DNA from 2 places in the Kitasatospora viridis genome. Region 1 is predicted to be linked to the other one. Evidence: riboswitches for the same ligand, from Rfam matches in the RefSeq annotation. Region 1 holds a riboswitch; the other holds the start of a gene.
What was found. A riboswitch is a leader RNA that binds a small molecule or an ion and turns the genes downstream of it on or off. The one in region 1 is predicted to bind cyclic di-AMP.
Positions count from the first base shown of each region.

Region 1 (4,994 bases):
GGGTCGCGGCGGCCAGTTCGCGGGCGTTGGCCAGCACCTCGTCCCGGCTCACCAGGTTGGCGCCGTCGCTGCGCCCGAGGCTGTGCGCCAGCCCGGCGCTGGTGGAGGCGATCGCCGCGAAGCCGAGCCCGGTGAGCAGCCGGGCGGTGCCGGCGTCCCAGGCGTTCGGGATGACGAAGGGCTCCTGGGCCTCGTGCAGCCGGCGGAACTCCAGCGCCCGGCGGTGCTGGTCCTCGCGGTGCTGGTCCTCGGTGATCGGTGACACGGTGGTCCTCTCAGCTCGGATTGCGCGGGTGCGGCACGTGCAGGTAGGCGGCCCGGCCGGTGCGGCGGGCCTCGACCACGGCCTCCAGCAGCGCCAGCCGTTCGGGGCCGAGCACGGTGCGCCACTCGGCCAGCGGACGGACGGCGTGGTCGGCGTGCTCGGCCGGGTCCAGCACCAGGCCGGCCAACTGCTCGGCGGAGAGCTCCCCGCCGTCGAAGACCACGCCGACCCGGAACGGCCAGCCGTCCGCGGCGGGCCGGAAGACGAGTGCGAGCAGCGGCGGGACCGGTTCGGCCGGCAGTACCAGCCCGGTCTCCTCCAGCACCTCGCGCCGGGCGCAGCGCCACGGCTCGCCGTCGAACTCCATGTTCCCGCCGACGAACTGCCAGACCTCGGGGTCGTAGACCGACTCCATCAGCAGCGGGTTGCCGGCGGTGTCGGTGAAGTGGACCAGGCCGAAGAGGATGCCGTGCGGCAGCGTGCGCAGGTGATCGGCGAGCGGGAGCTGGGCCATGGGGGCTCCTGGAAAAGGCGGACGAGCTGACGGACGGGCGGGGTGACGGCGGCTCGGTTGACGGCGGCTCAGTCGACGGTGTGGTCGCCGTCCAGGTAGACCCAGTCGCCCTCGTGCCGCAGGAACCGGCTGTTCTCGTGCAGGCTGCCCGCCACCCCGTGCTCGCGGAAGTGGGCCCGGAACTCCACGGTGCCCGCGGTGTGGAACGGGCCGCCCTCGGTGCTGCCGAGGATCTCCAGCCGCTCCCAGACCGGCTCCGGTCCGAGCTCCAGCTCGGCCGGCCGGGTGTCGGGGTGCCAGCTGCGCAGCAGGTAGGCGGTGTCCCGCACGACGAAGGCGCTGTAGCGCGAGCGCATCAGCTGCTCGGCGCTGGTCGCCCGGGCGAGTCCCCGGTGCAGCCTGCCACAGCAGTCGGCGTAGTCGGCGGGCAGGCCGCAGGGGCAGGCCTTCGGCAGCGCGGCGGCGGGTTGGGCGGCGGCGGCAGTGCTGGGCCGGGCGGGGGTGGAGCGCTTGGCGGGGCGGGCGGTGCGTCGGGACATGGCCCCATTGTGACGGTCCGTCGGACCGCCCACGCACCGCCCGCCCGCCGCGCGGGCGGTCAGGAGGGCAGCTGCAGCTGCTGGCCCGGGAAGATCAGGTTCGGGTTGCCACCGACCACACTGCTGTTCTGCTGGTAGAGCTGCTGCCAGCCGTCCAGGTGGTGGCCGTAGGCGATGCCGGAGAGGGTGTCGCCGCTGACCACGGTGTAGTCGCCGCCGGGCGCGGCCGGGGTGCTGGTGGTCGGGACGGGCGCGGGCTGGCCGGGGACGGCCGGACCGGGCACCGGGTTCGCGACCGGGGGCGCGGACTGCGTCGGGGTGCCGGGCGTGGAGGGCGCTGCGGTCGGCGTGTTCGGCGCGGGGGTGGGCGCGGCGCTCGGGGTCGCGCCGGGGGTGGTCGGGGCCGGGACGGTGGACGCGGGCGCGCCGGGGGTGGCGGCCGTCGGCGCGGGGGTGCCCGGCGTGGCCGCGCCGGAGGGCGTGCCACCGGTCGCGGGCGCCGGGTTGGACACCGCACCGGACGGGGTCGGCGCGACAGGCGCACTCGGCACCACAGGCACAACAGGCGTAACAGGAACAACGGGCACAACAGGCGTACCCGGCGCGGGCGGAGTGGCCGGGCTGCCCGGGGAGGCGGGCGTGCCGGGAGCGGCCGGCGCGGACGGCGAGGCCGGCGCAGCCGGGACGCTCGGCGTGGTGCTGCCGTCCGGCGAGGTGAGGCCGGCCGTGGCGGCGCACGAGCCCCAGACGCCCGCTCCGTCGGACGCCAGCACCGCCTCGGCGACGCTGATCTGCTGCTGCTTGGTGCCGTGCGAGGGCTCGGCGCCGAACAGGTCGCCGCCGTGCGCCTCCCACTGACGCTCGGTCAGGTGCAGGCCGCCGTAGTAGCCGTCGCCGGTGTCCATGGTCCAGTTCCCGCCGGTCTCGCACTGGGCGACCGCGTCCCAGGTGGTGGCGGGGGCCGCGTGCGCGCCGGTCGCCGCGAGCAGCGGCAGGGCGAGGCCCGCGCCCAGGGCGGTGGCCGTGGCGACGGCCCGGTCGGCCTGGGTCGGGCGGCGGTGGCGGCCCGGTCCGGAAAAGACCATGGGAGTGTCCCTCTCCGCACGCCTGCGAGGTGAGCTGTCGGGTTCGGGCCGGTGAGGTTGGCCCGGCCGGCCGCGCGGATCGCTCCGGCGGTCGGCTTCACCCCTAGCCGTGGGGACGGCGTGGAGAACCTGGGTCCCCCGTCCCTGCCCTGACGAGTCGTGGTGTCGGAAGCACGGACGAGGTGGGCAGGGTTCGGCGTGCCGCGTCCGTGAGCCCGTAGGGATGGGCTTGACGGGACGATAGACGGATGATCAGCTCGATAACAAGCCCGCATCGCGAACATCACATCAGAATCACGTCGGTGAAGGGATCGTCCGTGCGGGATGTACTGAGCGCGATGTACTGAGCGCGATGCATTGGGCGCGATGTATTGGACGGGTCAGCAGGCGCCACCGAGACGCAGGAGGATTCCATGGCCGACGAGGCGAGGATGAAGGAACTGTTCGCATCGGGGAAGCAGGGGGTGCTGGTGACGCTGAAGCAGAACGGGCGGCCGCAGCTCTCCAACATCTTCTACGGCTACGACCCCGAGCGGGACTTGGTGCGGATCTCGGTCACCGCCGACCGGGTCAAGGCCCGCAACGCCGAGCGCGACCCCCGGGTCAGCCTGCACGTCACCAGCGCGGACTTCTTCACCTGGGCGGTCGCCGAGGGCACCGCCGAGCTGTCCGCCGTCGCCCAGCAGCCGGACGACGCGGCGGTGGAGGAACTGGTCGACCTCTACCGGCAGGTCAACGGGGAGCACCCGGACTGGGACGAGTTCCGCGCCACCATGGTCAAGGATCGGCGGCGCTGCCTCTCGCTGCACGTCGAGCGGTACTACGGCCAGACCCCGTGACCCAGCAGGCTCCCTGACCGGTCATCGGACCGACCGGCAGAGCGCCAACGTCGCCTCGATGGCCGCGACGTAGCCCGCCCGTGCCCGCTCCAGTCGGGCCGGGTCGGCCGGGCCGTCGCCGAGGTCGAGCTCGGCGCGGAAGGTGAGCAGCAGCTCGCCGTCCGCGTCCTCCTCGATGTCGTTGTGGATCGTCCAGCGGGCCCGCTCGTCCGAGCGGTGGAAGCTGACCCGGCGCTTCGGCTCGAAGCGCACCTCCTCGCGCACCCGCTCGCCGCGGATCACCACCTCGCGGACCAGACCGTGCCCGGTCCGCTCCAGCACCCGGCACGAGCTCATCCCGGCGACGACCAGCGTCGCGTCCTCGGCCTTGCGCAGCAGGCCCGCCCAGACGGCGTCCCGGTCCAGCACGGTTCCCCCGCCCCGCTCCGGCGCGTTGACCCGCACGCTCGCACTGATTTCCGGCACGGCTGATGCCCCCTCGGATCGACTGCCGGTCGGAGACCAGCGGATGCTTGTCACGAATGCTTGTGCGGCCAAGTAAACGCTTAAGATCCTTTTAGGGCAAGGGAGAATCGAGGGTCCGAAGGGTGCCCTGGAGGGCATCCATTTGTGCGTACAATCACCGTGTGAGCGCCGCCACTGACAGCACCAGCCATGCGATCGCCAGGGTCGCCCGACTGCACCGGGCCGCCGCCGAGCGGCTGCTGCGGCGTGCCGGGCTGCACGCCGGGCAGGAGCTGCTGATGATGCTGCTCTGGGAGCGCGGGGCGCTCCCGCAGGGCGAGCTGATCGAGCAACTGGGCCTGGACGCCTCCACGGTGACCCGGATGGTGCAGCGGCTGGAGCAGGCCGGCTTCGTCCGTCGCAGCCGCAGCTCCGCCGACCGGCGGGCGGTGATCGTGGAGCCCACCGCGGCGGCCCGGGCGCTGCGCGAGCAGGTGGGCGAGCTCTGGCAGGAGTTGGAGCGGCTGACCCTGGCGGGGCTGGCGCCCGAGGAGTGCGCGGAGCTGGTCCGGCTGCTGGCGGCGGTGGAGCGCAACCTGAGCGGCCAGGCCTGAATGCGGTGCGGTGGCTGGGCCTGGGTGCGGTCCGGCTGCCGGGCCTGAACGCGGTGCCGCGGCCAGGCCTGAGTGCGGTGCGGCGGTCGGTTTCGAACGCCGTGCGACGTGCTCGAACCGGAAACGGCTCGGGAACGGCCTTCGGTGGCCAGGGGCCTGGACCGGGCGGGGGACCCGGTCCAGGCGATTCGGATGGCCGTCGGCGCCCCGGGCGTCGTGCGGAGTGCCATGCCGTCGAGCTTGGCACGGGCCCTTCGGCAAAAGCAACCACTATGGATCACTGGCTGAATCACATTCATCTCAGCCAATGCCGGTGCGCCGGACGGTTGATGCTCCGTCACCGTTCCCGCGCGCGGCGCCCGTCCGGCCGCTGATCTGCGGCACCGTCGTCCCCGACCGACCGTCAATCGTGGTTGACGGATCCGCGAGGATCGGAGGACCCGCCGCCATGGCCGCACCCCAGCCCGGCATCCGTCGAGGCGGCGGGCGGCACGCGCTGCGCCGCGAGGTCGGCCTGGCCGGCCTGCTCTGGGCCTCGGTCGGCGCGATCATCGGCTCCGGCTGGCTGTTCGGCGCCGAGAAGGCGGTCCGCGCGGCCGGGCCCGCCGCGGTGATCTCCTGGGGCATCGGCGCCGTCGCCATCGTGCTGCTCGCCCTGGTGCACGCCGAACTCGGCGGCCTCTTCCCGGTGGCC
Region 1 covers NZ_VIWT01000005.1:170,616-175,609, forward strand. Annotated here, with positions in the region: gene FHX73_RS37370 (isocitrate lyase/PEP mutase family protein) at 1-265, opposite strand, end outside; gene FHX73_RS37375 (NUDIX domain-containing protein) at 276-779, opposite strand; gene FHX73_RS37380 (YchJ family protein) at 848-1,318, opposite strand; gene FHX73_RS47420 (transglycosylase family protein) at 1,378-2,403, opposite strand; cyclic di-AMP (ydaO/yuaA leader) riboswitch at 2,409-2,578, opposite strand; gene FHX73_RS37390 (PPOX class F420-dependent oxidoreductase) at 2,817-3,242, shown strand; gene FHX73_RS37395 (SRPBCC family protein) at 3,264-3,707, opposite strand; gene FHX73_RS37400 (MarR family winged helix-turn-helix transcriptional regulator) at 3,869-4,300, shown strand; gene FHX73_RS37405 (APC family permease) at 4,749-4,994, shown strand, end outside.

Region 2 (4,994 bases), on a different contig from region 1:
TCTCCACCACGTGGCTGCCGCGCGGCATGGTGGCCAGGAAGTGCGGCTTGTCCAGCACCACCAGCCGCTCGTCGCGGTGCAGCACGTCGAGCGGGAACGGCACCGGCACCTCGGGCGGCAGGTCGCGGTGGAACCAGACGCTGGTGCCGGGCCGGTAGGGGGTGCGGGCGTCGATCGGGCCGTCGGTGGCGACGATCTCGCCGCCGCGCACCATCTCGTCCAGCCGCTCGCCGAGCCGCGCGGGCAGCCGGTGCGCCAGGTACTCGGCGACGGTGGCCCACTCGCCGTCCAGCGGCAGCCGCATCCGCACCGGGTCCACCCCGCGGCGTTGCGGCAGGGGGGCGGGGGTGGGCGTGCCGCGGCGTCTCATGGGAGCTGACCCTAGCCAGCCACGCGCCCCCCGCGCACACCAGTAGGTGTCCGGGACCTCGGGTCTTGCGGGCCGCGGCGGCCTTCCGCGGGCCTCGGCGACCCCGACACGCGCGGCGCCGACCGCCGTCGCCCGCGCCCCCCACGGGCCGGGTCGGACCGTGAGCCGCATATTGCCGGGCCATCGCGGCCCGGTCCGGGTAAGGTCGAACGTCGGCCACCCCACAGCTGCGAATGCGAGGTCAGATGCCGGATGTGTCGGACGAGTTGCCGTCCCTGGAACTGCTGCCCCAGACCCGTCGGGCGCTCCTGCACCGGGTGGCCGTCGGTCAGGCGGACGGCCGGGCGCCGTCGCTGATCGGTGCCGTGCTGCGCGGCGGGCAGCTGGTGTGGTCCGGGGCCCGCAGCATGATCGAGGGTCACGCGCCCGATGCCAACGTGCAGTTCCGGATCGGTTCGATCACCAAGACCTTCACCGCGGTGCTGGTGCTGCGGCTGCGCGACGAGGGCCTGCTCGACCTGGCCGACCCGCTGGAGCAGCACCTGCCGGGCACCGCGGCCGGCCGGGCGACGGTGCGGGAACTGCTCGGCCACTCGGCCGGGCTCACCGCTGAACCGCCCGGACCCTGGTGGGAGCGGGCCCACTGGGCGGCCCGGCCCGAGCCCGGCGAGCTGCTGGAGGAGCAGCCGTTCCGCTATCCGGCGGGCGAGCGGTTCCGCTACTCCAACCCGGGCTACGCGCTGCTCGGCGCGCTGGTGGAGCGGCTGCGCGGGGAGCCCTGGGCGGAGGTGCTGCGCCAGGAGCTGCTGGAGCCGCTGGGCATGACCCGCACCACGCTGCTGCCGCAGGCCCCGCACGCCGGCGGTTTCGCGGTGCACCCGTGGGCGGACGTGATGATGCCCGAGCCGCTCACCGACACCGGGCCGATGGCGCCGGCCGGGCAACTCTGGTCCACCGCCGCCGACTTGATCCGGTTCGCCGCGTTCCTGTGCGGCGGGAACGAGAAGGTGCTCGCGCCGGAGACGCTGGCCGAGATGCGCCGCCCGGCGGTCGCGCCGGAGGGCGACTGGACCAGTTGCTACGGGCTCGGCCTGCAGCTGCGCCGGGAGCACGGGCGGCTGCTCTTCGGCCACGCGGGTTCGGTGCCCGGCTTCCTGGCGGGCCTGTGGGTCTGCGAGGAGGAGGACGTGGCGGCGGTCGCGCTGACCAACACCACGTCAGGTGCCGCCGCCGGCACGGTCGCCGCCGACCTGGTGCGGATCGTCGCCGAGCAGGAGCCGCGGTTCCCCGAGCCCTGGCGGCCCGTCATCGAGGTGGCGCCGGAGCTGCTGGCGGCGACCGGGCCGTGGTTCTGGGGGCCGGCGCCGCTCACCCTGCACCTGCTCTCCTGCGGGGAGCTGGAGCTGCGGGAGGCGGGCCGGGCGGGCGGCCGGACCAGGTTCCAGCGCGAGGCGGACGGCAGCTGGACGGCGCAGGACGGCTACTTCGCCGGCGAGCCGCTGCGGATGGTGCCGGCCGTCGACGGCTCGCTCTCGCACCTCGACCTGGGCGGCCTGGTGCTGACCCGGCAGCCGTACGGTCCGGCCGGGGTGGTCCCCGGCGGGCTGGACCCGAAGGGCTGGCACCTGGGCTGAACCGGGCGGGCCGCGGGGGCCCGATCCGTGGGGTCCCGTGGGGCCCGTGCGGCACGGGGTCGTCCGGTCCGGACGGCCCCGTTCGGCTTCCCGTCGAGCCCCCCGGCCGAACATGAGACACCTCACATCCGCTTGTGATAGGACCTTCGGCCTGTTTACGGTGCATCTCGTTCGTCTCCACACGAACCTCGCTCTCCGGAACGCCGAGCCCTGCTGCCGGAACGAGTGAGCACGTGCACCAGCACCGCAGCAGGGGCGGGGGAACCACAGGTAAGTCGCCCGGTCCGGATCCGTCCGGACGGGGCTTGGGGTGAAGCCGCGCTCAGCGCGGCCGGGCAACTCCAGCCCGAATCCGACAGCTCACCTCGTAGGCGTGGGAGAGGAAACGCACGATGTCCGTCAACGGTCGTCCCACCCTGCCCAGCCGCGCCGCCATGAAGCGCGCGGTCGCCGTCGCCGTCCTCGCCGGTGTCGGCGCCGGTCTGCCGCTGATCGCCGCCGGTGGCGCCAGCGCCGCCACCCCCGAGCACCGCGCGCCGCAGCACCACTCGGTGCAGCAGCACCACCACGCCGCCCAGCACGCCGCCCCGGTGCAGCAGGCCGCCGCGCCGGTGCGCACCGCCCCGCAGGCCGCCCCGGTGGCCCAGCAGCAGGCCGCCCCCGCGTCCTACACCGTCGTCTCCGGCGACACCCTGTCCAAGATCGCCACCTCGCACAGCGTGCAGGGCGGCTGGCAGTCGCTGTTCGAGCTGAACAAGTCGGTGCTGCCGCACGGCCCGAACATGATCTTCCCCGGCCAGCACCTGTCGCTGGGTGGCCACCAGCAGGCCGCCGCCCCGGCGGTGCAGCAGCAGAGCGCCCCGGTGCAGCAGCAGTCCGCGCCCGCCACGGACTCGTCCAGCTCCGCCAACTCCGCCGGCTCCGACAACTCGGGCAACTCCGGCGGCGGCTCCTCGCAGCAGTCGGCCCCGGCCGCCCAGACCGCCGTGACCGCCTCGACCGACTCCTCGGCGGGCTCGCTGCAGGCGCTGGCCGCGTCCATCGTCCCGGCCGACCAGCTGGCCTCCTTCGACCAGATCATCAGCCACGAGAGCGGCTGGAGCGTCACCGCGACCAACCCGAGCTCCGGCGCCTACGGCCTGCCGCAGGCCCTGCCCGGCAACAAGATGGCCTCGGCCGGCGCCGACTGGCAGACCAACCCGGCGACCCAGATCAAGTGGGCGCTGCAGTACATGAACGACACCTACGGCAGCCCGAACGCCGCCTGGGCGTTCTGGCAGACCCACTCGGCGTACTGATCCCGGTGATCGCCGACCGCTGAACCCCGTTCGGCCCGTGGCCGCCCGGTCCGACATCGTCGTCGGACCGGGCGGCCACGGCGCGTTCGGGGCACGGTTGCCGGGGCTGACCCGGCGTCAGTCCGCCTCGCCGTAGCGGACCAGGTGGCGGGCCAGGTCGGCGAGGTCGGCGTCGCTCCACCCGGTGAACCGCTCGGTGAAGGACTGCCGCCGCACCTCGTAGGCCTCCCGCAGGAGCACCAGCCCGGCCTCGCTGGGCCGCAGGATCTGGCCCCGGTGGTCCTCCGGGTCGACCTCGCGGCTGACCAGCCCGAGCTTCTCCAGGGCGCTCACCTGCCGGCTCACCGTCGACTTGTCGAGCAGGAAGTGGGCGGCGAGGTCGGCCGCCCGGCAGCCGCCGCGCTCGTTCATCAGGTCGAGCATGCTGTACATCACCAGGGTCAGCCCCGGGTGCATCTGCGAGGCCTTGTGCCGGGCCCGGCGGGCGAACGCGGTCAGCTCGCGCTGGATGGTCTCGATCGAGGCGTCTCGGCCGGACAACGACGTCTCCTTGGTCACGGGGATTTCAGTTGCATAGTACAACATGAATGGTGCCTAACGGAGCGTGAGCCAACGTCTAGGGTGGCCGGGAACGGATCGTACTGCGCGGCGGAGGGCGGACGGATGCAACTGGGCGTGTCACTGGAGCCCCCGCGCTGGCGGGCCCACGGGGGCGGGGCGGTGCTGCAGACCGCACTGCGGGCCGAGCAGCTCGGCCTCGACTACCTGCTGATGTCCGACCACCTGCTGGCCAGCGAGGGCGGCGCCAACCTCGACCCGCTGATCACGCTCGCCGCGGTGGCCGGCGCGACCGCCCGGATCCGGCTGGCCACCAGCATCCTGGCCCTGCCCTACCGCCACCCCCTGGTGGTCGCCCAGCAGGCCGCCGCCCTGGACGTGATCTCCGGCGGCCGGTTCACCCTCGGCGTCGGCACCGGCTGGGACCCGGCGGAGTTCGCCGCGCTCGGGCTGGAGGTGCGCCACCGCGGCGCCCGCACCGACGAGGCGCTGGAGCTGCTGCGCGCGCTCTGGTCCGGCCCGCCGGTCACCCACACCGGCCGGTTCACCAGCTTCGACGGGGTGGTCCCGGCAACCGCCCCACGGGCGAAGGGCGGCCCGGACATCTGGATCGGCGGTCAGAGCGACGCCGCGCTGCGCCGCGCCCTGCGGTTCGGCGACGGCTGGCACGGCGGCGTCAGCACGCCCGAGCAGGTGCGCGAGGTGCGCGAGCGGCTCGCCCGGTTCGGCGAGGAGTTCTACCGCGACCCGGGCGAGCTGACCCTCTCCACCGTCTGCTTCGTCGTCCCGCCCGGCTTCGAGCCCGAGGTGCCGCTGCCCGGCGAGCCCCTCGGCGGCCCCGGCGCGAGCAGCGGCCAGCTGTTGGACGCGCTCGGGCGGCTCGGCGAGGCCGGGCTGTCGATGGTCTCGCTCTGGCTGCCGCTCGGACCGCTGCGGCTGGTCGAGGCGCTGGAGTGGGTGGCGAACGACCTGCTGGAGCCGCTGCGCCGCCGGTTCGGCTGAGTCGGGCCGGGCCGACTCAGCCGAGCGCGCCCTCGCGGGTGAGCAGGTACTCCTTGCGCTCCAGCCCGCCCGCGTAGCCGGTGAGCGCGCCGGTCGAGCCGACGATCCGGTGGCAGGGCCGGACGATCAGCA
Region 2 covers NZ_VIWT01000003.1:702,971-707,964, forward strand. Annotated here, with positions in the region: gene FHX73_RS33775 (pseudouridine synthase) at 1-370, opposite strand, end outside; gene FHX73_RS33780 (serine hydrolase domain-containing protein) at 616-2,004, shown strand; cyclic di-AMP (ydaO/yuaA leader) riboswitch at 2,231-2,393, shown strand; gene FHX73_RS46740 (aggregation-promoting factor C-terminal-like domain-containing protein) at 2,397-3,302, shown strand; gene FHX73_RS33790 (MarR family winged helix-turn-helix transcriptional regulator) at 3,420-3,842, opposite strand; gene FHX73_RS33795 (LLM class flavin-dependent oxidoreductase) at 3,978-4,862, shown strand; gene FHX73_RS33800 (methylated-DNA--[protein]-cysteine S-methyltransferase) at 4,879-4,994, opposite strand, start outside.
Region 2: it holds a riboswitch for cyclic di-AMP, as region 1 does, so the genes downstream of both, FHX73_RS46740 (aggregation-promoting factor C-terminal-like domain-containing protein) here and FHX73_RS47420 (transglycosylase family protein) in region 1, are expected to answer to the same signal.